One region of the Knoellia pratensis genome, then DNA from elsewhere that is predicted to be linked to it. Evidence: predicted binding sites of a transcription regulator. Region 1 holds the regulator's gene; each other region holds the start of a gene.

What was found. Region 1 encodes LexA, which represses DNA repair genes until DNA is damaged. Its sites were predicted from a motif close to TCGAACANNTGTTCGA; they were not measured.
Positions count from the first base shown of each region.
Region 2: ACFQRE_RS17120 (YbaK/EbsC family protein) is a predicted target of LexA. The motif match lies at 6,225-6,240, and genes of this name have one in related genera.
Region 3: ACFQRE_RS07505 (HNH endonuclease signature motif containing protein) is a predicted target of LexA. The motif match lies at 6,147-6,162, and genes of this name have one in related genera.

Region 1 covers NZ_JBHTDJ010000004.1:10,529-20,144, forward strand. Annotated here, with positions in the region: gene ACFQRE_RS16155 (ComEC/Rec2 family competence protein) at 1-317, shown strand, start outside; gene ACFQRE_RS16160 (LysR family transcriptional regulator) at 331-1,272, opposite strand; gene ACFQRE_RS16165 (hypothetical protein) at 1,387-1,575, shown strand; gene ACFQRE_RS16170 (cysteine hydrolase family protein) at 1,722-2,315, shown strand; gene ACFQRE_RS16175 (Sir2 family NAD-dependent protein deacetylase) at 2,387-3,286, shown strand; gene lexA (transcriptional repressor LexA) at 3,283-4,035, opposite strand; gene ACFQRE_RS16185 (LysM peptidoglycan-binding domain-containing protein) at 4,232-4,657, shown strand; gene ACFQRE_RS16190 (VOC family protein) at 4,829-5,287, shown strand; gene ACFQRE_RS16195 (hypothetical protein) at 5,292-5,990, opposite strand; gene ACFQRE_RS16200 (GNAT family N-acetyltransferase) at 6,117-6,713, shown strand; gene ACFQRE_RS16205 (winged helix DNA-binding domain-containing protein) at 6,687-7,808, opposite strand; gene ACFQRE_RS16210 (hypothetical protein) at 7,959-9,616, opposite strand, start outside.
Region 2 covers NZ_JBHTDJ010000004.1:201,537-211,152, reverse strand. Annotated here, with positions in the region: gene ACFQRE_RS17150 (methyltransferase domain-containing protein) at 1-241, opposite strand, end outside; gene ACFQRE_RS17145 (carboxymuconolactone decarboxylase family protein) at 430-1,020, shown strand; gene ACFQRE_RS17140 (iron chaperone) at 1,050-1,520, opposite strand; gene ACFQRE_RS17135 (DNA polymerase III subunit alpha) at 1,573-5,430, opposite strand; gene ACFQRE_RS17130 (SAV_6107 family HEPN domain-containing protein) at 5,427-5,837, opposite strand; gene ACFQRE_RS17125 (DUF6504 family protein) at 5,843-6,160, opposite strand; gene ACFQRE_RS17120 (YbaK/EbsC family protein) at 6,296-6,817, shown strand; gene metF (methylenetetrahydrofolate reductase [NAD(P)H]) at 7,007-7,894, opposite strand; gene ACFQRE_RS17110 (polyprenyl synthetase family protein) at 7,966-9,051, shown strand; gene ACFQRE_RS17105 (hypothetical protein) at 9,295-9,447, shown strand; gene ACFQRE_RS17100 (winged helix-turn-helix transcriptional regulator) at 9,539-9,616, opposite strand, start outside.
Region 3 covers NZ_JBHTDJ010000002.1:76,370-85,985, forward strand. Annotated here, with positions in the region: gene ACFQRE_RS07480 (glycerophosphoryl diester phosphodiesterase membrane domain-containing protein) at 1-98, opposite strand, end outside; gene ACFQRE_RS07485 (uridine kinase family protein) at 133-756, opposite strand; gene ACFQRE_RS07490 (aldehyde dehydrogenase family protein) at 753-1,667, opposite strand; gene ACFQRE_RS07495 (aldehyde dehydrogenase family protein) at 1,664-3,112, opposite strand; gene deoC (deoxyribose-phosphate aldolase) at 3,123-4,145, opposite strand; gene ACFQRE_RS07505 (HNH endonuclease signature motif containing protein) at 4,624-6,138, opposite strand; gene ACFQRE_RS07510 (GNAT family N-acetyltransferase) at 6,308-6,871, shown strand; gene ACFQRE_RS07515 (hypothetical protein) at 6,896-7,516, shown strand; gene ACFQRE_RS07520 (DnaJ family domain-containing protein) at 7,464-7,949, opposite strand; gene ACFQRE_RS07525 (phospho-sugar mutase) at 8,170-9,616, opposite strand, start outside.

The DNA of each region.
Region 1 (9,616 bases):
ACGTCGAGCGGGAGGCAGCGCACGATCTCGTGTTGAGGATGCGACGGGATCCCCAGATGGCCTCTGCTGCAACGGAATTCGACGTGGTCAAGACGCCGCATCACGGAAGCGCGAACCTGGACCCTGCGTTGATGGCCGCGGTGCGGGCACCCGTCGCGGTGATCAGCGTGGGCAAGGACAACGACTACGGGCATCCGACGGCCGCGCACCTGGCGATGCTCAGGAGCAACGGGTATGCCGCCTATCGCACCGACCAGCGTGGGCACGTCGCCGTCGTCGAGCGTGACGGTCGACTGGAGGTTGTCACGGCGAAGTGAATGGCGCGGTCGATCAGTGGGCCAAGGCCTTCTTGCGGGTCTTGGCGCTCGACGCCTTGGCGCTCTCGACGAGGGCGTCGAGGGTGGCCTTGACCGCCGGCACGCGCTGGAGGTCCGGCGTGGTCACGGCCACGATGTGACGGCGCGAGGCCGGCGTCATCGGGAGCGCGGCGACGTCCTCGTGGTGGACGGTCTTGAGGATGAGGTCGGGGATGACCGCGACACCCAGGCCCTCGGCGATGAGACCCATGACCGCGACGTAGTCCTCGGTCTCGTAGGCAATGTTGGGGACGTAGCCGGCCGTGCTCGCGAGCTGGAGGAGGTGGCCGCGACAGCGCGGACAGCCAGCGATCCAGGTCTCGTCCTTGAGGGCGGCCATGTCGACGTTCTTGGCGTGGGCGAGCTCGTGGGTGCGGGGGACTGCGAGCAGCACCTCGTCGTCGAGGAGGGGAGTGGTGACGAAGGCGTCGAGGTCCTCTTCGCCGCGACCGAGGTCGGTGCCCTCGTAGACGAAGGCCACTGCAAGGTCGCACTCGCCGGCGCGCAGGGCCGCAAGGGACTCGCGTGGTTCGGCTTCGCTGAACGTGATCGTGACACCGGGGTGGTCGGCCTTGACCTTGGCCAGCGCCTTGGGGACGAGGGTCGCGGACGCGCTGGGGAAGGCCATGAGCCGGACGCGGCCGGAGCGCAGTCCGGCGATGGCCGCGACTTCTTCCTCGGCGGCGTCAAGAGCAGAGAGGACAGGGCCCGCGTGGCGGGCGAGCACGGCGCCGGCCTCGGTGAGCCGCACGCTGCGACCGATGCGCTCGACGAGCGTCGTGCCCGTGCGTGTCTCGAGGCGGCGAACCATCTGCGAGATGGCGGGCTGGGAGTAGCCGAGCGAGAGCGCCGCCGCGGTGAAGCTGCCTTCATCGGCGATGGCGCGCATGACCCGGAGTCCGGCTGCATCAATCATGGATGCATTCTATAACGCTCAGTTATCAAAGTTCCAGTCCTCTGCACAGGGTGTGATGCAGGGTCCTGTGGTGGTGCGGCGTATCTGTGGGGAGAGCGCCGCCTCCTTCCGTACATGAAGACCACGATCCGCCGGCGGACAGCCCGCCGCAGCCACCACCCGGACGTCAGCTGTGACGCCCTCGGGCGCTGGCACTGGAAGTGCCAGTGTGGCGCCGGGGCCCACGCGGGAGGGTCGGCCACGGACTGGCGCTGGATGGTCACGGGGGCCCTCGTCCACCAGAACGCCTGCCCCGGCGAGTGACCGCCCCGGCCTCTCCCTTGCGTCTGCGTGAAGGGTCGCTGGAGCCGCCACATCCGCAGACGCAACGTGGGAAGTGGCGGAAAGTTTGCGGATGATGTCGTGGGAGCCACTAGGCCGACGGGTTGCCCTCGGTGTGAGGTGGTGACATGACCTCCGAGACTGCTCCGTTGCCCGCCATCGCCGACAACGCCGCCCTGGTGTTGATCGACATCCAGAACGGATTCGACGACGCGGCGTGGGGGCGCCCCGGTCCAGATGCCGCGGCGGCGCAGGAGCGGATGCGCGAACTCGCGCACAAGTGGGGCGAGTCGGGTCGACCCCTGGTCGTCGTACGCCACGACAGCACGAGCTCCGCCTCACCGCTGCGCCCGGGGCAGCCCGGCAACGACGTGGTCGCGTGGGTGGCAGAGCTCAAGGCCGACGTCCTCGTGACCAAGAGCGTCAACTCGGCCTTCATCGGTGAGCCGGACCTCGACGGCTGGCTGCGTGGACGCGGCATCAGCCAGATCGTCGTCATCGGGATCCAGACGAACATGTGCGTGGAGACGACGTCGCGAATGGGCGGGAACCTCGGCTACGACGTCATCGTGCCGATCGACGCGACGAGCACCTTCGACCTGGCGGGGCCGGACGGCGCAGTGATGTCGGCCGAGGACCTGGCCCGGGCCACGGCGACGAACCTGCACGGTGGAGGTTTCGCAACCGTCACTTCTGCGAGGGCGATCCTGGCGTCCGCCTGATGAGCGTGTCACTCGGCGTCGCGCCGCCCTGACCCCTCGGGGGCGGTCTCGTGCCGACTTACGATGGTGCGGTGAGTTCTGCGGTCAGGTCCAACATGAGCACCAACGTCAGCGTCGCCGACGTGGCTGCCCTGTTGCGCGACTGCGATCCAGCGCTCGTCCTCACCGGTGCCGGCATCTCCACCGAGAGTGGCATCCCGGACTACCGCGGCCCGGACGGCAATCGTCGGGTCACGCCAATGTCGCACCAGGAGTTCATTGCGACGAGTGCTGCGAGACAGCGCTATTGGGCTCGCAGCTTCATCGGCTGGCAGCGCTTCAGTGCGGCCGAACCCAACGCCGGACACCGCGCCGTCACCGGGCTCCAGCGCGCCGGGGCATTCGGCACGGTCATCACCCAGAACGTCGACGGACTCCATCAGGACGCCGGCACGCGTGACGTCATCGAGCTCCACGGGAGCCTCGCCGAGGTCGAATGCCTCACCTGCGGGGAGCGCGTGGACCGCGACCTCGTCCAGGCGTTCATGGACGACGCCAACCCCGGATTCGCCTCTCTCGCAATGGGACTCGTCGGCGACGGTTCTCAGGTGAGCAGTCAGATCCGGCCCGACGGCGACATCGTCCTGGCCGACTCGGCCGTCCAGACCTTTGTCGCTCCACGCTGTCTCGTATGCCGTGCCGACACCGTCAAACCCGACGTCGTCTTCTTCGGTGGTTCCGTTCCCAAGGCGCGGGTCGAGCAGTGTTTCGCCCTCACCGACGCGGCGCCCGCGCTCGTCGTGCTGGGGTCGTCGCTCAAGGTGATGAGCGGCTACCGGTTCGTACGACGGGCGGCCGCACACGGCATACCCGTCGTGGTCGTCACGAAGGGCCCCACACGCGGCGACGCCGAGACAACGCATCGGATCGATGCGTCGCTCGGCGTCACGTTGTCCGCGTTGGCGGACGAACTCGCTGTGAGTGTGGACTAGATCCGGCGGAGGACCGCGGTGACCTTGCCCAGGATGGTGGCGTGGTCGCCGTCGATCGGGTCGAAGGCGGGGTTGTGCGGCATGAGCCAGACCTTGCCGTCCTTGCGCTTGAACGTCTTGACTGTCGCCTCGTTGTCGAGCATCGCGGCCACGATGTCGCCGTTGTCGGCGTTGGGCTGCTGACGCACGACGACCCAGTCACCGTCGCAGATGGCGGCGTCGATCATCGAGTCACCCACGACCTTGAGCAGGAAGAGCGAGCCCTCGCCGACGATCTGCTTGGGCAGCGGGAAGACCTCGTCCACCATCTCCTCAGCCATGATCGGCACACCGGCGGCGATCCGTCCGAGGACGGGCACGTAGCTCGCCTCGGGACGCGCGTCACCCGAACCGGTCGGATCCATCTCGGCGTCGATGTCGTCGGGCGAGGCGCCACCGCGATAGCCGCGGATGTCGCTCGGCGTGTCGGGCGAGATGACCTCGAGCGCGCGCGGCCGGTTGGGGTCGCGGCGCAGGTAGCCCTTCTTCTCGAGCGCATTGAGCTGGTGCGACACCGAGCTGGGGGAGGTGAGGCCAACTGCCTGGCCGATCTCGCGCATGCTCGGCGGGTAGCCGCGCCGATCCACGGAGTTGCGGATGACGTCGAGAACCTTGCGCTGACGCACCGTGAGCGTGCCGTCACCGGGGTCGCGGTCGGGCAGCTGCTGCACAACACTGTCGTCGGCGTCGTGGCGGCGCTTGTCGCTCATGGGTTCGTCTCCTCGCGGGGCGTTGTCAGTGGTGCCTGATTGGCTTCCTGACATGAGCACAGACTACGGAGTTCGAGTACATGTTTCAAACATCTGTTCGACGCGTGTCTTGAAGTCCTCGAACATCCGTGCTAGAAATCGTACAAGCGTTCGTTCGAACACCGTTTCGATCGTGACATCGACCCAGGAGGACACCATGAGTGCAGTTGCAGTTCTGGACAGCGCTGCATTGCTGGACGGCACCACCAATGGGTATGCCGCACCCCGGCCCGTTCCGCGTCGTGCCCCGCAGCCGCGGCTCGTGTCCGTTCCCACGGGCGAGTCGGTGCGCGAGGTGGCGCAGCCCGCGCTGCGTCTGACCCGGGCCGGACGACTCGTTCTCACCAGTGCCGTCGTGCTCGTCGCTCTCCTTGTGGCGTTCGTCGCTCTCACCGGTGGGGCTGCCGCGTCGGCGCCCGCCGAGACGGTGACCGTCCAGCAGGGACAGACCCTCTCCGAGATTGCCGCCGAGAACTTGACCGGCGTGTCCATCGCGACTGGTGTGTCGATGCTCCAGGACGCCAACGACCTTGCCAGCGCGCAGGTCCAGGTCGGCCAGGCCATCGTCATCCCGCAGGGCTGATCGCACAGACACACACCACGAACTCCGAGCCGCTTCGACCCCGGCTCGGTCCTGAGTCCTTGGATGAGCTTCGACCCCTCTCCGACTCAGCAGGGAGAGCGCCCCGCCACTGTTGGTGCGGGGCGCTCTTTGCTGCGCAATAAGTCGGGGCAGTTTGCGCTTGGACCTCTCATGACGAACGAGAAGATTCAGAAGGTCAAGCAACTGCGGATCGTTGTCGAGGCGCAGGACTATGACGAGGCGGTCCGGTTCTATCGCGACGTGCTGGGCATGGACGAGATTGCGGCGTTCTCCGAGGGCGGCGACGACCGTGTCGCGATCCTCGAGGCCGGGCGGGCGACGTTCGAGATTGCGAGCCCCGCGCACAAGGTCGCGATTGACGCGGTCGAGGCCGGCGGAACCCCGAGCCCGAAGATCCGGATCGCCTTCGAGGTTGACGACGCGGAGTCGGCGACGCGTGAGGCCGAGGACGTCGGTGCGACCGTCGTGGCTGAGCCGGTCCTCACGCCGTGGATGTCGCTCAACTCGCGGCTCGAGGCGCCAGCCGGCCTGACGATCACCTTCTTCCAGGAGACCGTGGACTCGCACGAGCGTGCCGAGCGTGAAGGGTTCGGCACCAACGAGGTCTGACTCGTCAGCGGATCCAGACGGTGAGCGGGCCGATGGTGTCGAAGCGAGCGGCACGCGCCGCCGCGACACCATCGCCCGACTCCCACCCGACAAGGTGGTGACCCGGTGCCACGAGTGCCGCTGCAGCGGCGGCTCCGACCCACGCGCGCGCATCGTCCCCGTCTGCCGCGAAGACGTTGGTGATGCCTGCGACCTGGCCCGTCACGTTGACGATGCACCCGGCGGTCACGTGCTCACCCTCTGTTGCGGCCAGGACCTTCACCCCCTCTTCTGCGAGCAGCGAGGGACCGAGAATGACTGCGTCCTGCGGGGCTGACGCCCAGGCCCGACTCCACCCCTCCATCTGCGCTGCCGATCGAACTTCGCGCCAGGTCCCACCGTCGCCGCCAGTGCGTGCGGCGGCATCGTCGGCGTCGAGCCAGAGCCATTCACCCGCGATGAGCGGGGCGAAGTCGGCCCTGGTCAGGTCCAGGCTCGCCCAACTGTCCTTGATCGAGGCTCCGGCAGCGGCGTCGATGCGCTGCAGGATGTCGAGCTCGCTGGTCGACTCCGTGAGGGTGACGGCGTCCGGGTAGAGCGGAGGAGTGCGTACCGGGCTCGACCACACCGCAGAGCCGAACGTTCCCGAGATCCCGTGCGAGCGGCATACGCCATCGCACCAGAGCGCATTGTTGCGGGCGGCGAGCTCGATGCGGTCGGTCACCACCCGATCATGGTCACGGGACAACGGCGTGTCGCGTGATTTTCGGGGGAATGGGTGAGAAATGCACGGGAGGGGTGGGGGGAAAGGCGTTGGCGGTCAGGGCTTCTCGCCTGTTAGGCATGGCGCATGACTTCTCCCGAGATCGCCTGGCCGCGCACGACTGAGCGCCTGACCCTGCGGCCGGTGACCGATGGCGACATCGACCAGATGCTGACCTACCGCAATGATCCCGAGGTCCGACGCTGGCTCATTCGGGCCACCGTCGATCCCGCGACCTTCCGGCAGAAGTGGCTCGCGTCGGTCGAGGATCCAGACGACCACTCGTGCATCGCCCTCGTGGGGGACCAGCACATCGGCAGCGGAATGTTGGAAGTCCTCGATGGCATGGGCCAGGACGACGCGCCGGAGTCCATCAAGGTCGAGGGAATGCTCGGCTACATCCTCGACCCGGCGCACGCGGGCCACGGTTATGCCACGGAGCTGGCCCACAACCTGCTCTCCTTGGCCTTCGACAACCTGGGCCTGCGTCGGGTGACGGCCGGTTGCTACGCCGACAACATCGCCTCGCGGCGGGTTCTCGAGAAGGTCGGCATGCGACTGGAGCAGTACGGCGTGCAGGACTCGTGGCAGGCCGAACTCGGCTGGATCGACGGCTGCACCTATGCGCTCCTCAAGGAGGAGTGGGACGCCGCGGTCTCAGGCGAAGACGAGGCGCAGCGGTAGCTCGTGGAAGGCCGCGAGGAACTCAGCCGCCTCGGCAATGCCGTCCCGTTCGGCTGGATTCAGGTCGACCTCGGGCCGGATCGTCACCGTGGCCTGCTTGGCCTCGGCCTTGCGCTTGAACGTACCGATGTCATGTCCGTCCACGACGACGATGCCGCCACCGGCCTCCGAGACCAGGCGCGTCCGGTCGGCCTCGCGGCTGCGTCGTGTGAACCCGATCGTCGGATAGGTCAGCGCCGCTTCGTCGAACGTCGACAGCAGGTATGCCGTGTGGTCGCGTGTCGTGCGCGCCGTCACCGAGGGGTCGAACCAGAGCGTCTCGCCCTGGCACTCGACCGACTCCATCGGGTGTGAGGACTGCAGGGATGGCGAAGTCGTGAGTTCGGCTGTGGCAGAACGGATCTCGGTGAGCGTCAGGCCGCTCCAACGCTGAAGGTCACGCTCTGATGCGGGGCCGTGTCCGGCATGGAAGCGGTGGGTGAGCTCGACCGCCGACCGCTCGCGTGACCACGAATCCGACTCTGCCGCCGGGATCACCTCATCGACCAGGACGTAGGTGTGTTCGGTCCCGCGGGGTGGCCCGGAGCAGATCACTGACCGCACCTCGCCGACGATGAGCTGGTGTGCCATGGGCTCGCCCGGCCCTGGGAGGCCAGCCTCGGCAAACGCTGGCCCGATCTCCTTGCGCGTCATGGCTTTGCCGCCCGCCAGCAGTTCGCGCAGCAACTCGGGTCCGCGTTCCTTCATCTCCGGGGTGATGCCGAGCTGGCGGTGTCGCGCAGGCATGGAGCCTTCGACCTTGGAGCCGGTGAGCGCCTGGATCCAGCGCAGGTCCTCGGGTGCGACGTGGTGCCAGGTGGGTCGCAGGATGTGGGTGCGCACCCAACCGCCGGCCGACTGCTCGGCCAGCACACCGGCATACGCCGTGGTGCGTGTTCGCATCGCGAGGGAGTGCGCCGCGAGGGGTGCGTCCTGGGATTGGACGCAGGTGAGCAGGCGCACGGCGTCCGCGGCCCGGGGGAGGGCGGCGGAGGAGAGGCGTTGGGTGGCGAGGCGTCGGCGGATGACCCACTCGCGGGTGACGATTCGCGTCATGGGCACATCCTGCCTCGAGAGGATGTCCCCATGGAGCAGAGCACCGAGGTCGACATCCAGGCAACGCCCGAGCGGGTATGCGAGGTCATGACCGACGTCGAGCGTTGGTCGGAGTGGACCGACACCTCGCGGCACAGTGTCGAGGCCCAGTCAGGCGGTGTGACCCGGGCGAGGTTGTCCGTCGACCAGGCGGGGCCACTCGGTGTCGTCATGGGGCGGCTCTTCTTCAAGGGCCTCACCGACCGCTACCTCGCCAACGAGGCCGCCGGGCTGAAGGCCCGGAGCGAGGGTTCCCGCCAGGGCCGCCTCGTGGGCCCGCGCCTGTGCGTGGGCGTGAGCCAGCGCGTGGGCGTCGGCCTGCGCCTTCGCCCGAGAGCGCGCCCGACGCCGCCCCAGTCCGCGCAACCCGAAGAAGAGTGCCGCCAGCAGGGCAGGGATGCCGAAGAGCAGGCCGGCGCCCACCGCCGTTGACATGCCCGCCGCGGAGTCGGCTCTCTCGAGTGCCTTGCCGGCCGCCGCGGTGTCGCCCTTGACGAGCGCCGACTGCGCGCGCTCGAGGTCGGCTCCGGGCCGGAGCACGAGGCCACCCAGAACGGCCAGGGGGTTGGCGTCATCCACGTCGGAGCGCAGCTCGCCATACGTCGCGGCCCGGGCACTGAAGGCACGCAGCTGTGCCGCCACTGCGTCGTAGCTGGTCTTGTCACCCGCCTGCTCGTATGCCGCCCGCACACCCTTGGTGTCCAGACCGGCCTTCGTGGCTGCGGACTGGGCCGTGCCCGCCTGGGTGGACAGGGCGGAGGTCTGGACGAGCCCGGCCTTGGCCACGGCGAAGTTCCAGTTGGCCATGGCCTGGCGCACTCCGCGCGGGAGAGCCCAGTCGCCGTCGAGCTTGTCGTTCGTGGCGTACGTCTTGCGGGTGGCATCGCGTGCGGTGAACTCGGTGGCGGACTTGGGGCCCGTGACCCATGCCGTCATGATCGAGCGGGTCTGCTTGTTGCCGCCGGTGACCTCGAACAGGTCGTAGGCCTGCTGCCAGCTCGTGCCCTGGGCGGCGAGGGTGCCATCGCCGGGGGCGTCGTAGATGGTGCGCTTGGTCGTGAGTGCGCGAAAGAGCTGGGGCTTTGCTGCCGGGGTGCTGCCCGCGACGAGAGCGTGGACGGCGTTCCAGGAAGCGGGGTAGGCGTAGTCCTCGGCGGTGGTCGCGGAGTCGGACTCGTCGGTCCACTCGGCGAGCGGGAAGGCCCCCTTCTGGGTGGGCCTGACCGTGTCGCGGTCATCGTCCTTGCCCTTGGTCGCGGCCATGACCTGTGTTGCCAGCTCCTGCGCCAGTCCTTCGGTGAGCCAGCGCTGGTCGAGATTGTCGTAGTTGGACCAGGCGTGCGCCAGCTCATGGGCGAGCAGTGCCGGGTCGAGGGCTTCGGAGATGTTGATGCTGCCGAGCTTGTAGGTGCCGTCCCAGCCGTAGACCTGGCGGCTGAAGTCCTCGGAGATGCTCGTCGTGGGCGTCGGCCACTTCTGCCCGGTGAGCTTCTCGAGCTCTTGCAACGTCGGCGGAAGGTTCTTGGTGATGTGCGCGACCCAGGCCGTGTCGCCGGGGAAGGCCGCCAGGTTGAACGTGCGGTTGCCGACCTTGACCTCTTTCTTGAGGGTCTGGGACGAGTCACGCAGCGACAGGAGGGACCAGAGGCCGTCGGAGCCGCCACCGCTCAGGGTGGAGATCCGGTTGTCGCCCTTGGTGGTCTCGGAGTACGGCTCCGAGAGGTCGACGGTCATGGCCCTGGGCGCCACGATGTCGATGGCGGCCTCGC
Region 2 (9,616 bases), 190 kb from region 1:
CTCGGCGACGCAGGGAGGCCAGGGCATCCGGGCTCGGGTCGACGACCGTGACGTCGTGGCCGGCGACGGCGAGTGGGACGGCGAGGCCGCCGGTGCCGCCGCCGAGGTCGATGACCCTGAGGGGGCGTTCGAGCTCGGTGCTGCGCGCACGGACCACTTCGTCGACGGCTGCCCACATCGCAGCGGTCCGTGGTGAGGTCGAGACCCCGGTGCGGCGTGCGATCGTCGCGTCCTCGGTCACAGATCCACCTTTCGGTCAATGTCGCCGCGTCGTGCGGTCAGGGCATGGCGGTCGGACGGTGTCCTTGCGCCCGCCCAGCCTAGTTGCCCCGCACGACACCGCCGTGTCTTCCGGGATGCGCGAGATACGGCCGCATCGATCCACCCGGTTCGGCAGACAGACCCGGTCTGCAGTCGGAGACTCGAAGCATGTTCATCTCCCGAATCGACCCGGACACCGCCGACAGTGACCTCGGCACCTGGTACGCGTCTCAGCAGGCGATGTGGGGCTTCCTACCGGACTACGCGGGGGCCTTCTCCCACAGACCTGACGTGGCGCAGGCGTGGGCAGCCCTCAACCACGCCATCCGCGGAAGGATGGACCGGCGCCGCTTCGAGATCGCGACGATCGCGGCAGCCAGGGCCCGGCATTCGACCGTTTGTACTGTGGCGCACTCGAAGTTCCTCAGGGATGTCGCCGGCGACGAAGCCACCCTTGCGGCCATCTGCGAGCAGCCGGACGGCTCAGGCCTGGGTGACCAGGACCGAAACGTCTACGAGTTCGCCACCAAGGTGGCCACGGACGCGGCCTCGATCGAGCAGGCGGACGTCGACCGGCTGCGCGCGGTGGGGCTCTCTGACGCGGAGATCACGGATGTGGCGCTCGCGGTCGGGGCCAGATGCTTCTTCACGGCCGTCCTCGACGCCCTCGGGGCCCAGGCCGACCCACAGACCGCCGCAGCGTTTCCGGTGGAGCAGCTCGAGTCGATGCTCGTCGGGCGACCTGTCGCCGGGACCTGAGGTCACCGGGCTTCTCGGACAGGAGCCCTTCAGCCGACCGCTTTCTTCACGAGTTTCGCGATGAGCTTCTCGTTGGCGGCGTTGATCGCGGTGATGGCGAACACCGTCGGCCACATGGTTCCTTCGTCGAGGGTCGCCTCCTCGTTGAAGCCGAGCTCTCCGTAGCGAACGTCGAACTTGGAGGCGGCCTTGAAGAAGCAGACGACCTTGCCGTCTGCGTCGGCGTATGCCGGCATGCCGTACCAGGTCTTCGGCATCAGGTCGGGTGCGGTCTCGGTGACGATCCGGTGGATCGCCTTGGCAAGTGTCTGATCGCCGTCGGGCATGTCGGCGATCTTGGACTCCAGGTCGGCCAGGCCCTTCTCCCGGTCCTTGGCGCCCTTGGCCTCGGCGCGAAGCTCCTTGGCTCGCTCCTTCATGGCCGCGCGCTCGTCGGCGCTGAACCCACTCTTGGTGCTCGAGGTGGCGGTGGTCTTCTTGGCTGTTGTCTTGGTGGTCATGGATCCACCGTAGGCAGGGGGCCCGGGTGGTGCTTCTTGATTCCTGACCACCTCAATGTCCGGAGCTGCCGGGGCTGGAGTGCCACAGCTTGCGCGACGGTGTGCCGTGGTCAGGCACGGCGACCGAGGCGACGAGGTGCCCGTCGTTCGCCGGAGACCCAGCCGGCTTGATGTCGGCGTAGGGCGACTGCTTGAACCCGGACGCGTGCACGAGCACTCGACGCCTGCCCTGCCCATCGGCCTCGCGTTCCCCCGCCTGCGCCCGGGCGATCGCCTCGGCGTCGGCGTTCTCGAGGGCACGCACGACCGCCGCATGCCCGCCGTCGCGCCAGGCCTCCCAGAGGCCCGCGAGCTCCCAGGCCCCGGTCGCCCGGACCGAGATCCCGCGAGGCCCCGTGCGACGAACGACGCCACGCACCAACAGGAGCCACGAGTGGAAGACCGTTGCGGCATACGGGCCCTGGACGTCTTCGAAGAACGTGGCGTCGACCGGGCCGGTGGAGTCATCGAGGGTGAGGAAGACAACTCGGCGACCCGACCGGATGGGTGGGGTCTGGGTCGCGACCTTGACCCCGGCGATCCACACCTCGCTGTTGCTGCGCGACCGGAGCAGGTCGCGGCTGCGGACGACTCCGAGCGCGTCGAGCATCGGCCCGTAGAACTCGACGACGTGCGCCGAGGCGTCGAGCCCGAGGACGTCGAGCTCGGCGCGAACCCGCTCGGTGCCGGTCATCTCGGGTAGGCCGGTGCCGGGGGTGAGCTCCGGACGGTCGCCGAGGTCGAGGGTGAGCTGGACCGACTGGTCCGAGGCGGCGACGACCGGGCGGGCTGCCTGCGACTGGGCGGCCGCGCGCTCGCGCACCTGGTCGCTGGCGAGGGCCGGCGGTGGGACCCGGCGACGCGACGACCGTCCGGTGCTTGCTCGCTCCCACCGGTCGAGCTCACCGACGTGGAGCAAGAGGTCACGGCGGGTGATCCGACCACGCCGTCCCAGCCCCGAACCCGATCCCCCGATGCCGTGCATGGAGTCGAACGCGCCGGCGAGGACGAGGCGCTCGACGATCGGGCGACTCACCGTGGCGCGTGACCAGAAGTCACCGAGGTTCGAGAAGGGCTGTCCTGCAACGATGCTCGCGACCTCGGCACCACTGATGCCCTTGACGTCGGTGAGGGACAACCGAATGCCGTAGTCGCTCCCGTCGGGCAGATCCGGATGCACCGGCGTGAACGTCGACTCCCCTCTCGCGCCATCAAGCAGGTCGAGCCGCTCGATGCGATAGGTGTCACCAGAGGCGTTGACGTCGAGCCCGAGGACGGCGATGCCGAGCGATCGGGCGTCGTCGAGGATGAGGCGCTTGGGATACATCCCCGGGTCGTGGGTGAGGACCCCGGCGAGGAAGGCCGCCGGGTGGTGGGTCTTGAGCCAGGCCGAGTGATAGGTCGGCAGCGCGAAGGCCGCGGCGTGCGCCTTGCAGAACCCGAACGACGCGAACGACTTGAGCACCGACCAGATGAGGTCGACGTCGGCTGGCGTGTAGCCCCGTGCCCGAGCCGCCGGCCGCCACCACGCCTCGATCTCGTCCTGGCCCTTGGGCGAACCCATCGTGCGACGCACCTCGTCGGCCTGGGCGAGCGTCACCCCGGTCGTCTCCGCGACGATCCGCAGGACCTGTTCGTGGAAGACGACGACTCCCTCGGTCTCGGCGAGGGCCGGCACGAGGGTCGGGTGGAGCAGCTGCGGTTTGGACCAGCTGTGCCGACTCTCGAGGAACGGGCGGATCATGTCGGACTTCACCGGCCCGGGCCGGAAGAGCGAGATGTCGATGATGAGGTCGCCGAACCGCTCGGGCCCGAACTTGCCGATGAGCTCACGCTGCCCCGGGCTCTCGATCTGGAAACAGCCGAGGGTGTGGGTGGAGCGGATGAGCCGATAGGTCGCCGGGTCCTCGAGCGGCACCTGCGTCTCGTCGTCGAGATCCACCTCGACACCGTCGACGCGGCGCACCTCGGCCACCGCGTGAGCCATCGCCGACTGCATCCGGATGCCGAGGACGTCGAGCTTGAGCAGCCCGAGCGTCTCGACGTCGTCCTTGTCGAAGTGGCTCATGGGGAAGCCCAACCAGCTCGCCTCGACGGGCGTGCGGTCGAGCAGACCGGCGTTGGACAGGACGACACCGCAGGGGTGCAGGGCGATGTGTCGGGGCAGCCCGTCGAGGCGTTCGACGAGCTCGAAGAAGGTGTTGAGGCGCGGCGCATCCAGCCCGCGAGAACGCAGTTCGGGCAGGTCGGCGATCGCGCTGCGGGCGTCCTTGGCCCGGATGTGTGGGAACGCCTTGGCGATCTCGTCGATCTCGATGGGCGGCATCCCGAGCGCTGCGCCGACGTCACGGACGGCGTGCCGCACCTTGTAGGTGTCCATCATCGACACGCATGTCACGCGTTCGCCGCCGAACCGGTCGAGGATCGCCTCATAGATCTCGGTCCGTCGCGCCGACTCCACGTCGATGTCGATGTCGGGCAGCTCCGCGCGCAACGGCGAGCAGAACCGCTCCATGAGCAGGTCGTGCCGGATCGGGTCGACCCCGCTGATGCCGAGCAGGTAGTTGACGAGCGACCCCGCGCCGGAGCCACGGGCCGCGACGCGCACGCCCCTCGCCTTGATGAGGTCGGTCACCTCCGCGACCGTGAGGAAGTACGTCGGGTACCCCAGGTCCGCGATCACGCGCAGCTCGTCGTCAAGACGCGACAGCACGGTATGCCGTGCCGCGTCTCCCAGCGCGGGGAACCTTCCGTTCACCGCGGCTCGACAACGCTCGGTGAGGACCTGCTGTGGGTCGACCCCGGCCTCGATGCCCAGGATGCTCGGCTCGGGCAGGTGGACGGCGCCGATGCCGAGGTCGGCCCGTGGGTCCTGGACGCACTCGTTCGCCAACGCCAGGGTGGCGCCGACGAGCTGGGCGGCGCGGCCGTTGTCGCCGGTGACCTCGAGGGCGCGCAGCCACATCTCCTCACTGCTCGCGAGGTGCCCGGCGTCGGTGACCCGGTCGAGGTGCCGGGAGTCGAGGACAACCAACCGACGAGCCGCATCAAGGATGTCGACGGTGCGGACACCGTCGCGGTCGGCGTGCCGGACCGCTGCGGTGAGGACGGCAGGGATGCGAGCCTCGTCGGCGAGGCCGAGCAGGTGACGGGCGTGGACGCGGGAGCCGGGAGTGCCCTCGGGCCCACCGTTGCCGACGATCTCGATGGCGAGCGCTCCCGGTGGCAGGAGTGCCCGCCACCTCTCCAGCAGGGCGCGAGCCTCGGTGGGGCGGCGGGCGAGGAGCGCCCGACCCACGTCGGAGTCCGGCCCGAGGAGGACCCGCAACCGGCTCGGCTCTCCGACTTTGTGCCCCGCACGGACGGCGAGCGCCAGCGAGTTGTCCGTGCGGGGCACGAAGTCGGTCGTTGAACTGGGGTCGCCGCCGCGGCACCAGCGGGCAAGGAGCTCGGGCAACGTCACCGGCTGTCCACGCTCGCCGCGCAGGTGGGTATCGGTGACGAGGCGGCACAGGGCCGCCCACCCGAGGCCACGCTCGACGCCTGCGACACGTCCACGCGCCAGGACCGTGACCCGCGGCAGTCGCAGGTCGACGACCGCACCACCGCGCACCGGGGTGCGGGCCTTGCGCACGGGACGCCCCGGCACCGGCTCCGCACCGACGGCGAGGTCGACGCCGAGGATCGGGGCGATGCCGGCCCGGCCACAGGCCATCGCGAACCGCACCGCGCCATAGAGCCCGTCGCGGTCGGTGAGCGCGAGCGCGGGTTGCCCGTCGGCGGCGGCTCGTTCGACGAGGTCCTCCGGGGTCGAGGCGCCGAACCGCATCGAGTAGCCCGACGCGACATGGAGGTGGACGAAGTCGTTCATGCGGTGTCACGAGCGGCAGCGAGGCGACGGGCAGCTCGCTCGCCACGCGGCATACCCAAGGTGACGGTGACGGCCTCGACGAACGTCTCGGCAGCACGCAGCAGGTCGTCGGCTTCGCGCACCGAGACCCGGGCCGTGCGCGACTCGATCTCCTGGCGACGCACGGCCGCGAGCGCGAAGAAGTCGGCCCACTCCCCCAGTTCCGGGGCCTGGTTCGCGAGGAGCGGCCAGAGGTCCTGACGGCTGCTGCGACCGCGCCGCGCATGACCGGCGACGAGAGCCGCGGCAGCGCGCATCGCGGCATCCTGGGAGGTGACGTAACGAGCGGCAGCCAGCTCAGCGGCATACGCCTCGGCAAGGCATTGGCGGGACTGTTCGAGCAGGGCGAGAGCGGGAGCGGCACCCATGGCGATCAGTCCTGCGCCCGGAGCAGGACCCAGGGGTCGCTGCAGCCGTCGGCGGAGTCGGACGCGAGGTCATAGACACCAGTGCCTGCGGCGCTGCCGGCCTCGACCCGCCAGACGTGCCGCTCGGGACGCGCGCCGAGATCACCGAGGTCGCGCCACCACGACCGGCGTTCGCTCCAGTCGTCGAGGACCTCACGGACGACGAGGATGCGGCCGCGCCAGACGAACGCCCGCGGGCGGCATCGGACGGCGAGTGAGCCATCGACGCCGGGCACGGCCGCCTCGACCCGCACCTCGACGCGTTCTTCGTACCGGCGCACCACGACATGGCCTCCTCAGGCAGGATGGGATGGAGGAAAGAGATGAACGAGAAGACGAACCAAACGTTCGAACATCTGTTCGATACCTCCACTGTACAACCGCCGGACACCACGCCGTCAAGCCCTTACGCTGACGGCATGAGCCAGCCCGGGGACAGGGTCTCCGAACGAGACCTGAGCAGCCACCCCTCGGTCACTGCCGTGTTGAACACCCTTGCGGCACACCACGTTCGGCCCGTGGTGCGATACCTCCCGGACGCCGTCCGAACCGCCCGGGCCGCCGCGGAAGCACTCGGCATCACCCCCTCCGAGATCGCCAACTCACTCGTCTTCGCCGGGCGTCGTCATGACGGCTCGATCGAGCCGCTGCTCGTGCTCGCCTCGGGCGGCCGCCGGGTCGACCAGGACCGCATCGCGGGGCTGCTCGACCTCGCCGCCGTCGAGAAGGCCACGCCCGAGCAGGTGCGCGAATGGACCGGCTTCGCCATCGGCGGCGTCGCCCCGGTGGGGCACCCCACTCCCCTGCGCACCGTCGTCGACGTGACGCTCAGCAGCTACGACCACGTGTGGGCCGCGGCCGGACACAGCCACTCGGTCTTCAGGACGACGTATGACGAGCTGCTCCGCATCACCAGCGGCAAGGCCATCCAGGTCGACTGACCGCGACCCGCACCGCGGGAACACGACACGGCCGCGTTTCCGGGAGGACGAGCGCCCCTCCACGCTCACCGACCTGGCCACGCGGCCGCATGGCTACTCTGGCCGCAACCGGGTGGTGCCGGATCAGTACAGATACTCAGATTCGATGAGCCCGAGATACTCAGATCCCGGGATCCGCCCGCACAGCGCTCAGCGAGCGCCGGCCGACAGCCCGAGGTTCTCGTAGACCTCGAGCGTCGCGGTGGAACGGTTCATCGTGATGAAGTGCAGCCCCGGCGCGCCCTCGGCGAGCATCCGCTGGGCGATCTCGGTCGCGATCTCGACACCGACGGCACGCACCGCGGCGGGGTCCTCACTCACCGCCTGGAGCCGGTCGACGACGGCAGCAGGCAGCGGCGTCCCCATGAGCTCGGTCATGCGGGTGATCTGCCTGAGGTTGGTGACGGGCATGAGCCCGGGCGTGATCGGCAGGTCGCGGTGCTCGGCGACACGATCGCGCAGCCGCAGATAGCTGTCGGCGTCGAAGACCATCTGCGTCACGGCGAAGCTCGCACCGGCATCGGCCTTCTTGATCATGACCTCGACGTCGTGGTCGAGGTTCGGTGAGGCCGGGTGGACGTCGGGGAAGGCCGCGACACCGATCGTGAAGTCACCGAGGGTGCGGATGAGCGCCACGAGGTCGGTCGCGTGGTTGAGCCCCTCCGGGTGAGCAACCCACTCGCCACCGGGGTCGCCCGGCGGGTCACCGCGCAGGGCGAGGATGTTGCGCACTCCCGCCGCGGCATACTGACCGATGACTCGGCGGATGTCCTCGACGGAGGCGCCGACGCAGGTCAGGTGGGCCAACGGGGTGAGGGTCGTCTCGCGGGCGATGCGCTCGGTGACACGGACTGTGCGGTCCTGGGTGGACCCTCCCGCGCCGTAGGTCACCGACACGAAATCGGGCCGAACGCGCTCGAGCCGACGGATGGCATCCCAGAGCGCCGCCTCGGACGCGTCGTCCTTGGGCGGGAAGAACTCGAAGCTCACCGAGGGTCGCTCGGCAGCGAGGAGTCCGGGGATCGAGCGGGGTGCCATGCGGGTGAGATTAGTCCAGCAGACAGGCCGTAGGCTCAGGTCTCACACACCGTGAGATGCGAGGAGCGTTCGTGACCAGCCCGTTGGACGAGGCAGATCTTCGCACCCGCGTGCAGGCCTGCATCGACGAAGAGCTGCGACGCCAGGCGGTCGTCCTGCACGAACTCGGGCCCGATGTCACCGACCTCCTCGACCGCGTGGGTTCCTTGCTGGCCGGGGGCAAACGCCTGCGTGCCGCCTTCCTGTACTGGGGCCACCGCGCCGCCGGTCGCGCCGACTCCGACGCACTCGTGCGGCTCGCGACGGCGATGGAGTTCTTCCAGGCCGCAGCGCTCATCCATGACGACGTCATGGACGACTCGGACACACGACGGGGTATGCCGGCCGCTCACCGAGCGCTCGCAGCCGTCCACACCGAGCGTGGCTGGGGCGGCGACGATGCGCGTTTCGGCGTTGCGGGCGCCATCCTCGCCGGCAACCTCTGCCTCACCTGGACCGATGAGCTGGTCGCGACGAGTGGCCTCGCCGTCGACGACCTGGCGCGGGGTCGCGTCGTCTTCGACCGGATGCGTACCCAGCTCATGGCTGGGCAGTTCCTCGACGTCGTCGACTCGGTCCGCCCGTGGGACGGCCTGCCGGCGAACGAACGCATCGAGCGCGCCCAGCGGGTCATCCGCTACAAGAGCGCCAAGTACACCGTGGAGCACCCCCTCCTCATCGGCGCCACCGCTGGCGGGCTCGGCGAGGCTGACCTTGCCCACCTGTCGTCCTACGGCCTTGACCTCGGGCATGCCTTCCAGCTGCGCGACGACCTGCTCGGCGTCTTCGGCGATCCCGAGGCCACCGGCAAGCCGGCCGGCGACGACCTGCGTGAGGGCAAGCGCACGGTCCTCATCGCCCACACCCTGAGTGGCACGGACGACGCGGGGCGCGAACTCCTGCGCACCGCCCTGGGCAATGCGTCACTCGACGCGGCCGCCATCAACACGCTGCGCGAGCTCATCACCGCCTCCGGAGCCGTCGACGCCGTCGAGTCCGAGATCGACCGCCTCGCCACGAGCGCCCGCGCCTCCCTCACCGCCGCGACCGGTGTCTCCCCCGACGCAGCAGCAGTCCTCGACCAGCTCGTCGAGATCAGCACCGCCCGCACCGCCTGACTGGACTGCGCGCCCGCCGGAGTTCAGGTACTCACGGAACGCGCCATTTCCGTGCGTTGGTACGGACGATCCAGAGCGTGGACGTCGTGGTGGTCATGCTGCTCTGGGCGACCCGGCCCAACGTGCTCAGCGATAAGGCCGGGGCTGCTGTCATCTCTGCCGGCCATTTGCTTCCAGCGAGATGACCATCGCAGTAGCCTTGACGTACGGCGCTCGGCCGTACTGCGTCCCAAGGAGGTCGCGATGGCTGTTCCTTCACCAGCGGCTCCGCCTCGGCTGGGCATGATGAGCCCCTTGGACCTCGACGAGCACCCCAAACACTTGGTGCGTGACCACGTGCTCACCCTGGGCGTGATCGTTCTCTTCTGCGCGGTCGTGTTGCTTCTCGGCCGATGAACGGCTGACGGACGAGGAACGGCCGACGTGCCCGCCATTGTCGTACGGGGTCGCCCACTCGCGGCATATGCGTGTTCAAGGTGCCGGACTCCTACCATTCGGCACCCCAACGTCCGAGGGCAGTGATCGCCTCGCGCAGTGCGAGCCCTCGATCGGTCAGCGCATAGGC
Region 3 (9,616 bases), on a different contig from region 1:
GCGGGCTCTTGGGGCGGCGCTGGGAAAGGCTGCTGCGGTGGCTGCGGCTCCGGACGTCCGGAACCCCCTCCAGGTGCGGTCCAACCCTCGTCGCTCATCTGTTTCTCCCCGTGGCAGTGACTGCCTCGAACCCTAACCGAGCGAGTGCGCTGGGCGGAGCCGTGCCTCAACATCGGTGGCGCGTGCTGCTTCGGCGCCGAGCGCAACCTGGCGACGGACGACCTCGGGCTCGGCGCGCATCAGGGCAAGGCCACGTCGCACAAGGACCATCGGCGGCTTGCGTCGCTCCTTGAGGTCACGGGCCAACCGCCGCACGAAGGTCACGAACGGTCGGTGGTGGATGCACCACGCGCTGTGCAGGATGCCGGCGTCGCGCAAGGACGCGACGATCTCGGCGGCGAAGATCCCCTCAGCGAGGATGAGTTCGTCCGGGCCGGCCGTCACGGTCGTCGTGGAGACCGCGCGACTCTGGGAGAGGTCATAGACCGGCGTCGCGGCGGACCCGGTGTCGACGAGTTCGACGAGGGCGTCGACTGCCTCGGACGCGTTCCACGAGTCCGGGTGGTCCCAGTCGATGATCCCGAGCTCGTCGCTCCGGGGCATCGACGGATCCTCCTCGTCGCGATAGAAGTCGTCGAGGCGAACGATCGGCCACCCGTGGGAGGCGTGGAGTCGCTCGGCCAGCCGCGACTTGCCGGCACCACTCGGTCCGGCGAGGACGACGATGCGCGCCCGACCGGTCTGCGCCGGAGTCAACGGCCCTTGGGGTGCCAGACCGTCTTGGTCTCGAGGAAGGCGGTGAGTCGGGACAGGTCAGGGGTGGCGGTCCAGTCGGGCTCGACCGCAGTCGCGCCCGTGCCCGCGGGGCGCAGGACGCGCTTGAGGTTCTCGGCGCTGGCTTCCTCGAGGGCGCCCCAGTCGACGCCTTCGGCATCAGCGGCACCGGCGAGGTCGATGGCGTTGACGTCGCGGTGACTCGCGAGCCACGGCGCGATCTCGGACGCCTTGCCCGTGATGATGTTGACGACGCCACCGGGCACGTCGGAGGTGGCAAGGCATTCGGCGAGCGTGACGGCGGGCAGCGGGCGGTCGGCGCTCGTCACGACGACGACGGCGTTGCCGGACACGATGACCGGTGCGATGACCGACACGAGACCCAGCAGGCTCGACTCCTGGGGTGCGAGGACGGCGACGACGCCGGTCGGCTCGGAGCCGGAGATGTTGAAGAACGGCCCCGCCACGGGGTTGAGCCCACCGAGGATCTGGACGTACTTGTCGGACCACCCGGCATACCAGACCCAGCGGTCGATCGCCTGTGACACAACGGCTTCCGCCGCTCCGGGGGAGAGGCCTTCGGCATCGCGCACCTCCTGGACGAGCTGCGGGCGACGCGCCTCCATGACCTCGGCGACGCGATAGAGAACCTGACCGCGGTTGTATGCCGTGGCACCGGCCCAGCCGGGCTGCGCGGCTCGCGCTGCGGTGACTGCGTCGCGGGCGTCCTTGCGCGAACCCTGCGCCGCGTTGGCCAGGAATCTTGAAGGCTCAGTGCTTCTGCGTCCGGTTTTGGGCGCGGCATACACCTCGTAGGAACGACCACTCTCGCTGCGCGGGAACTTGCCGCCGATGTAGAGCTTGTAGGTCTTCTTCACATCAACACGACTCATGACAGCGTTCCCTTCACGTAGGGCTCGAGTCCGTGGCGGCCGCCCTCGCGGCCGTAGCCGGACTCCTTGTAGCCGCCGAAGGGGCTCGTCGGGTCGAACTGGTTGAACGTGTTGGCCCAGACGACTCCGGCCTTGAGCTGGTCGGCCATCCAGAGGATGCGCGAACCCTTCTCGGTCCAGATCCCCGCGGACAGGCCGTAGGGCGTGTTGTTGGCCTTGGCGACCGCTTCCTGCGGGGTGCGGAAGGTCAGCACGGACAGGACGGGTCCGAAGACCTCTTCCTGCGCGATGCGGTGGGTCTGGGTGACCCCGGTGAAAACCGTTGGCCTGAACCAGAATCCCTTGCTCGGGAGCTCGCAGCCGTTGTCCCAGCGCACGGCACCTTCGGCCTCGCCGACGTCGGTGAGCGCGATGATCCGGTCGAGCTGGGCGCGGCTGTTGATGGCGCCGACGTCGGTGTTCTTGTCGAGCGGGTCACCGACGCGCAGGGTCTCGAGGCGACGCTTGAGGCGGCTCTCGACCTCGTCGGCGATGGTCTCCTGCACGAGGAGGCGCGAACCGGCGCAGCAGACGTGGCCCTGGTTGAAGAAGATGCCCCTGACGATTCCTTCGACGGCCTGGTCGATCGGCGCGTCGTCGAAGACGATGTTGGCGGCCTTGCCACCGAGCTCGAGCGTGGCCTTCTTGCGGGTGCCCGAGATGGCGCGGGCGATCATCTTGCCGACGCCGGTCGAGCCGGTGAACGCGAGCTTGTCGATGCCGGGGTGGTCCACGATCGCCTGACCGGTGGGGCCTGCGCCGGTGACGATGTTGACGACACCCGGGGGCAGGTCGGCCTGCTGGCACACCTCGGCGAAGAGCAGCGCCGTCAGCGGCGTCGTCTCGGCGGGCTTGAGGACGACGGTGTTGCCGGTCGCCAGGGCCGGGGCGATCTTCCACGCCAGCATGAGCATGGGGAAGTTCCACGGGATGATCTGCCCGACCACACCGTGAGGCTGCGGATTCGCACCACCGGGCAACGCGGCATACCCGAGCTTGTCGGCCCAGCCAGCGTTGTAGAAGAAGTGCGCCGCCGCGAGCGGGATGTCGACGTCGCGGCTCTCCTTGATCGGCTTGCCGTTGTCGAGGGTCTCGAGGACTGCGAACTCGCGTGCGCGCTCCTGGAGGATGCGGGCGATGCGGTAGAGGTACTTGCCGCGATCGGCGCCGGACATCTTGGACCAGACGCGCGTGTATGCCTTGCGGGCGGCCGCGACTGCGTTGTCAATGTCCGCTTCGCTCGCCGCGGAGACCTCGGCGAGGACCTCTTCGGTGGCGGGGCTGATCGACTTGAAGCTGGTTCCGGAGCCATCGGTGAACTCGCCGTTGATGAAGAGTCCGTAGGAGCTCTGGAGGTCGACGACGGCCCGTGACTCGGGAGCTGGTGCGTATTCGAACTTGGGCATCGGGGAATCCTCAGTAGGCCGTGGAAGGGGAGTCGTCGGCGATGTAGTTGGCGCCCGAGTAGGCACCGGTCGTCATCCGCTGGCGCTGGAGGAGGAGGTCGTTGAGCAGGCTGCTCGCACCGAAGCGGAACCAGTGGTTGTCGAGCCAGTCGTCGCCGGCGATCTCACTCACGGTGACGAGGAACTTGATCGCGTCCTTGCTCGTCTTGATGCCGCCGGCGGGCTTGACACCCACCTGGGTGCCGGTGAGGTCGCGCCAGTCGCGGACGGCCTCAAGCATGGTCAGGGTGACGGGAAGCGTTGCGGCGGGCTGGATCTTGCCGGTGCTCGTCTTGATGAAGTCGCCACCGGCGAGCATCGAGAGCCAGCTGGCGCGGCGGACGTTGTCGTAGGTGTTGAGCTCGCCCGTCTCCATGATGACCTTGAGCCGCGCACGCGTTCCGTCGCCGCGTTCGCAGACCTTTGTGACCTCGACGATCTGGTTGAAGACCGTGAGGTAGTCGCCCGACAGGAACGCGCCCCGGTCGATGACCATGTCGATCTCGTCGGCGCCGGCCCTGACCGCGTCCTTGGTGTCGGCGAGCTTGACGGGCAGGCTCGCGCGGCCGCTGGGGAAGGCGGTGGCGACGGCTGCAACCTTGACGCCGCTGTTGCCCAGGACTTCCTTGGCGGTCTCGACCATGTCGCCGTAGACACAGACCGCGGCGGGGCGCGGTGTGCTGAGGTCGCTCGGGTCGGGGACGAGGGCCTTGGCGGCGAGGCCGCGCACGCGTCCCCTGGTGTCGGCACCTTCGAGGGTCGTGAGGTCGATCATTGAGATGGCGAGGTCGATGGCCCACGCCTTGCTCGTCGTCTTGATGGATCGGGTGCCGAGGTCAGCGGCTCGGGCTTCGCAGCCGACCTGGTCGACGCCCGGCAGCCCGTGGAGCCAGCGGGTGAGGGACTGATTGGTCAACCGGGAGACTCCGAGGAGTTCTCTGGCGCGGGCCGCTGCGTCGAGCTCAGCGTCGACGGCCGTCTTTGTGGTGCTCACCCCCGGAGTGTATCCGCGCAGGAAGACCCGCTGCCTCCTTCGACAGACGACTGCGGCTACGTCGGAGCGCATGGCGAATTCTGCGCGTGGGGCCCAGATCCAGTTGTTCTTGCTGCAGCGCGCAGGCCTGCGCGGTACCAGTGGTGCATATCGACCCGTGGTCCGACTCGTGGGCAGCCCGTCCCTGCGCCATGGGTGTGGGGCACCAACTCCATCGACACCACTGCGGGTCGCCACGTGCTCGATGTCGGGGTCCGCTACGTGTCCACCTTCGGTCGCGCGTCGCTCGCGGTCGATGTGCCTGCGGGCGAAATGGTGCCGGTCTGCTACGCCAAGCCGCAGTGGAGCTTCCTGCCCGGTGCGATCGGCCTCACCCGCAGCAGGCGCCCACAGCCACGTGGTTGTGGGTCGTCCTTGCGCTCTGTGCCGGCGTTCGCCATTGGCTTTCCATTCCTTCTGGCTGTGTTCGGCTGAGCGTTCAGGCCACCTGCAGTTCGGTGTCCTGAGGGAACCAGTCCTCGGGTGGGTCGGGGATCCATCCGCCCCAGGGGTCTTCGGGCAGGGGCAGGTCCTGGAGGTGGACGTCATTCGTCCAGTCGTCAGGAACGGTTTCGGGCGCGATCCAGCCTTGGCCGAGGATCGGTGGCGCGGTCGAGTCGTGGACCCTGCCTGTGGGGGTCTGGATGCGTATGCCGTGTGGTCTGGTTCCGTCGAGCCCGGTCGAGCGCACGGTGAAGTACCAGCCCACTTCTTCTTTGACGAGGTTGTGGCGTTTGCACAAGCCGCCGGCGTTGGCTCCGGTCGTGTCGCCGCCGTCGTGGACGGCGTGGACGTGGTCGGTTTCGATCGCGGGGGCGTCGCACCAGGGGACGCGGCACGTGGGGTCGCGCAGTTCGACGAACTTCCGCAAGCCGCCTTGGAAGCGGCGACGCGAGGAGTCCAGGGCGACGAGGTCGCGACCCGTGGGGTCGGTGAACAGTCGCCGCAGCCACACGAACGCGCCGGTGTCGCCAGTGGTCCCGGCGCCGCTCGTCGGATCGATGTCGGAGCGGTCGAGGAGGGCGGCGATGTGGGCGCGAGCTTCGGCGCCGGGCATGACACCCCAGCCCGGGATGACGGCGACGTCATCGGCGGGGGCCTGCCCACCGAACGCTGCCGGGAGCAGGACTGTGTCGGTCATGACGAGGTTGACCTCGACCGGTTGCGGCTGCCCCTTGGCACGACCGGAGAGGAGTTCCAGGGCGCGGTCGGCCAACCAGGCACCCTTGCCGCGGGTGTCGGCCTTCGCGGCGGCGACGGCGGCGTCCCACTGGTCGGCGGGCAGGTCGGGGTCGATGACGTGACGTCGTCCTTCCTCGGCCAGCAGGGCGACGTGGGCTCCGATGATGTCCTTCATCGGTCCCAGGATCGACAACCAGGCCATGCCATCCGGTGCCGGGCGCACACTCATGCGACGAGACGCGACTGCCCGCCGGTTCCGCTCGGCGAGGCTCTCGGCATCCAGCTCGGCACCCACCCGACGGGCCGCACCAGCCAACGCCTTGTCACCCAGCGACGTCATCGTCGCGGCCAAGCGACGATCGACTTCCGCGCGGTGCTCGCGCGACAGGCAGGCGGTCTCCCGGACGAGGATCCCCGCCCGCTTCTCACTGAGCTCACCGCGGGTCAACGCAGCCATCGTTTCGGGCATCTCGCCCACGAGCGCTTTCGCGACACCCACGTGTTGATCCGCCAAGGTCGGAGAGCACCGACGTGCCAACGCCAGGTCAGCGCGCACACTGCGCGAGTCCTCACCCAACGCCTCTCGGTCCACCACTGCAGCCGCCGTCACCCGAGCCTGCGCCGCAGCCGCGCCACCCTTCAACGCCTCGAGCGCAGCAACCACCTCGGCCCGCTCCGCCTCGGTCAAACCCGCGGGATCGACAGTGGCCAAAGAGGACAGGAAGGAGCGGACCTGAACCTCAGGCCCTGCGCTGAATGGTGTCCCCTCCATACCTCTCATCGTACACCTGTTCGCCGACACTCAAGCGGTTGTCCACACGCGAATTCGGTTGTAGCACAGGGCATTTGCTTCGGAATACGATGCAACGTGACGCGTGTGCCTGATGGGACGAGCGCGAAATCCAGTCGCGCACAACCCGCATCGGCGGGCACATCAAGCTGTGCCCCAGATTCCCCTGCACACCGCGCGGCTCGACCTCGTTCCACTCAGCGACGAACACCTCGCCGACGAGATCGATCTCGACGCCGACCCCGAGGTGACCCACTACATCTGGGGCCGCGCGCGTACCCGTGCGGAGGTGCTTGCCTCTCACGCCCAACGCATGGAGCGGGGACGCCAGGTCGACGGCCTCGGCTTCTGGGCCGGCTTCGCCAGGGACGAACCAGGTCGACACTTCGTCGGCTGGTGGATCCTCGGGCCCCTGCACGGACCGGATCAGGGCGACTGGCGGACGACACCCGGCGTCGCCGAGCTGGGCTATCGACTTCACCGCCGCTTCTGGCGACAGGGTCTCGCGAGCGAGGGTTCGCGCGAGCTGCTCCGCCACGGCTTCGAGGACCTCGGGCTGCAACGTGTCATCGCGCAGGCGGTGACGGACAACGTGGGCTCGCGAGCGGTGATGGAGTCCGTCGGCATGAGGTTCGTCCGTTCGTGGGACGAGCCTGACGGTGAGGTCGAATACGCGCTGACCCGCCACTCCTGGTTCTCCCGCCACCTCGAGTGAGATATCACGAATAGGGTTGGCCGGGTGATGGGGGAGCAGGCGCGACGCGCGTCATGGGTGGGGTTGGCCGTGGCGCTTCTGGGGGTCGCGTCCCTCGTCGTCAACATCACGACCATCGAGCAGCTGTCGGGAGAGCAGGAGCAGTTCTTCGCGGTTCGGCGAACCTTCAGCCTGCTGCTCAATTCCGGTACGGCCTGGGCCGGCGTCTCGGTTCTCGCAGGCGCCGTGATGCGCCGCCCCGGCCCGGCAGCCATCACGGGGATGCTGGCGGGTACGGGAGCGCTCGTCGTGCACTACGGCCTGGGCGAGCTGACGGGCCTCATGCCGGCCGGTTCGTTCAGCTCGAATCTCTTCTGGTTCGTCGCGGCGATCCTGACCGGTGCACCGCTGGGGCTCGTCGGCGCGCTGGGTCGATCGCGGACACGGTGGGGCGTCGCGGCCCGGCTGGTCGTGCCCCTCGGGGCAGTCGTCGAACCCTGGTCTGCGGGGTGGTGGCAGTCATCCGCTCTGGACTCCTGGCCCGTGAAGATGTCCAACCCTGCGGCCGCGGTCATCCTGACGCTCCTCGGCCTGGTCGGATTGACGTATGCCGTCAGGTCCCGTGCCGCTGCCACCACCGCTTCCGAGGTGGCGCCGGTTCGCTGACGGCCGCCGCCGCAACGGCTGCCCTTGCAGCTGCAGCAGCCCGCTCGGCCCTCAGCTCCCGCCATCGCTCGACCATCGGCTCGATCTCCACGGTCGGTGCCCACACCGGTGACTCCTTGCCGAAGGCTGGTCGGCGGCGATCATCGACCACCCGCAGGTTGTAGTCACGCAGCACCTCACGCACTCCGTCCTCGGTCCGGACGTCCAGCAACGACTCGGGGAAGCTCGCGTGCTCGCGCCGCAGAATCATCACGGGAGGCAGCGCGTCAGAAGCGTCAAGGCCTTCGCGCGCCATCATCTTCTTGACCCACCAGTCAGGATCGGGGTCGTCGAGCCCCTCCAGGGGCTTGCCGGCACCGGGCAGGTTGTCGAACTCGCCGCGCTCCTGCGCCTCACGGATCTGTTTGTCGACCCACGACTCGTGAAAAGCCATGACCCCAGTGTGAACCGAACCGCCTGGGTCAGGCGTTCGGGTTCGGGTCCTTGTCGTCCGAGTTGCCCAGGAAGCCCCTGCCGAACGCCCACCAGAATCCCACCAGCACTCGTGTTCTCCTTCGGTGAGCGGGATGTGTTCCCCCTGCATTGCCTCCAGCCCGCCCATCCTCGACGGGATGCGCCTCCACCTCTCGGTGGACCCTGCTGGCGCCAATGAGTCAGAGAGCGGTAGCGGCCTCGAAGTCGGACTTCATGCCGGCCAGTCGCTGGGCGGCACGCGACCGCGCGCCGGCCAGGTCGTCGTCACTGACAGCCTCGATGACCTCGAGGTAGACCTTGAGCTTCGGCTCTGTCCCCGAGGGGCGCACGATGACCCGAGAATCGTCGGCCAAGAAGTAGCGCAGGCCCTCGGTCGGGGGAAGCCCACCGTCGCCGGCAGCTAGGTCGTCGACGCGCGAAACCTCCACTCCTGCAACGGTGCTCAGCGGCTGAGCGCGCAGGCGGGCCATGATCTGGCCGATGAGGGTGAGGTCCTCGACGCGCACCGAGAACCCATCGGTCGCGTGCACCCCGTGCTTCACGGCGAGTTCGTCGAGCCGCTCGGTGATGGACCCTCCGGAGGCCTTGAGCGACGCTGCGATCTCGGCCACGACAAGCGCAGCAGAGACGCCGTCCTTGTCGCGCACCTGTTCCGGGTCGACGCAATAGCCCAGCGCCTCCTCATAGCCATAACGCAGCCCCGGCACACGCGAGATCCACTTGAACCCCGTCAGAGTCTCCTCGTGAGCGATGCCGAGCGAACGGCATACGGTCGCGAGCATCCGGGACGACACGATCGAGTTCGCGAACACGGCATCCGAGGGCACGCCAGCGTCGAGGAGGTGCGCCCCCAGCAGCACTCCGACCTCGTCGCCGCGCAGCATCCGCCAGCCACCCGGACCCGGCACGGCGACAGCGCATCGGTCGGCGTCGGGGTCGTTGGCGATGACGACGTCGGGCCCCGTCTGCTCGGCGAGCTCGAGCGCGGCATCCATGGCGCCCGGCTCCTCGGGGTTCGGGAACGGCACTGTCGGGAACAGCGGATCTGGCTCCGCCTGACTCGGGACCTGGAGCGGAGCGGCATACCCGGCTGCGACGAAGGCACGTGCGACGGTCTCGGAACCCACGCCGTGCAACGCGGTGTGCACGACGACCAGATCGCGCGGAGACTCGGGCGACACGACGTCGATGACGTGCGTCAGGTAGCTCTCGAGCACGTCGTCGTCGAGCGTCTCCCAGCCGTCGTCCGCAAGGGGAACGTCAAGAGTCCGCTCGATGCGCGAGATCTCGGCAGCGATGTCGACATCGGACGGGGACACGATCTGCGAGCCGTCACCGAGATAGACCTTGTAGCCGTTGTCCTGCGGCGGGTTGTGGCTCGCGGTGACCATGATGCCCGCGTCCGCACCGAGGTGCCGAATCGCATACGCGAGAACGGGTGTCGGCAGCGGCCGTGGCAGCACGGAGGCGCGCCCACCGGCACCGAGGACGACCGCCGCAGTGTCACGAGCGAAGACGTCGGAGTTGAACCGCGCATCGAAACCGATGACCACAAACGGTTCTGGCACAGTCTTCTTCAGGTATGCCGTGATGCCGGCTGCCGCTCGAATGACGACCGAGCGGTTC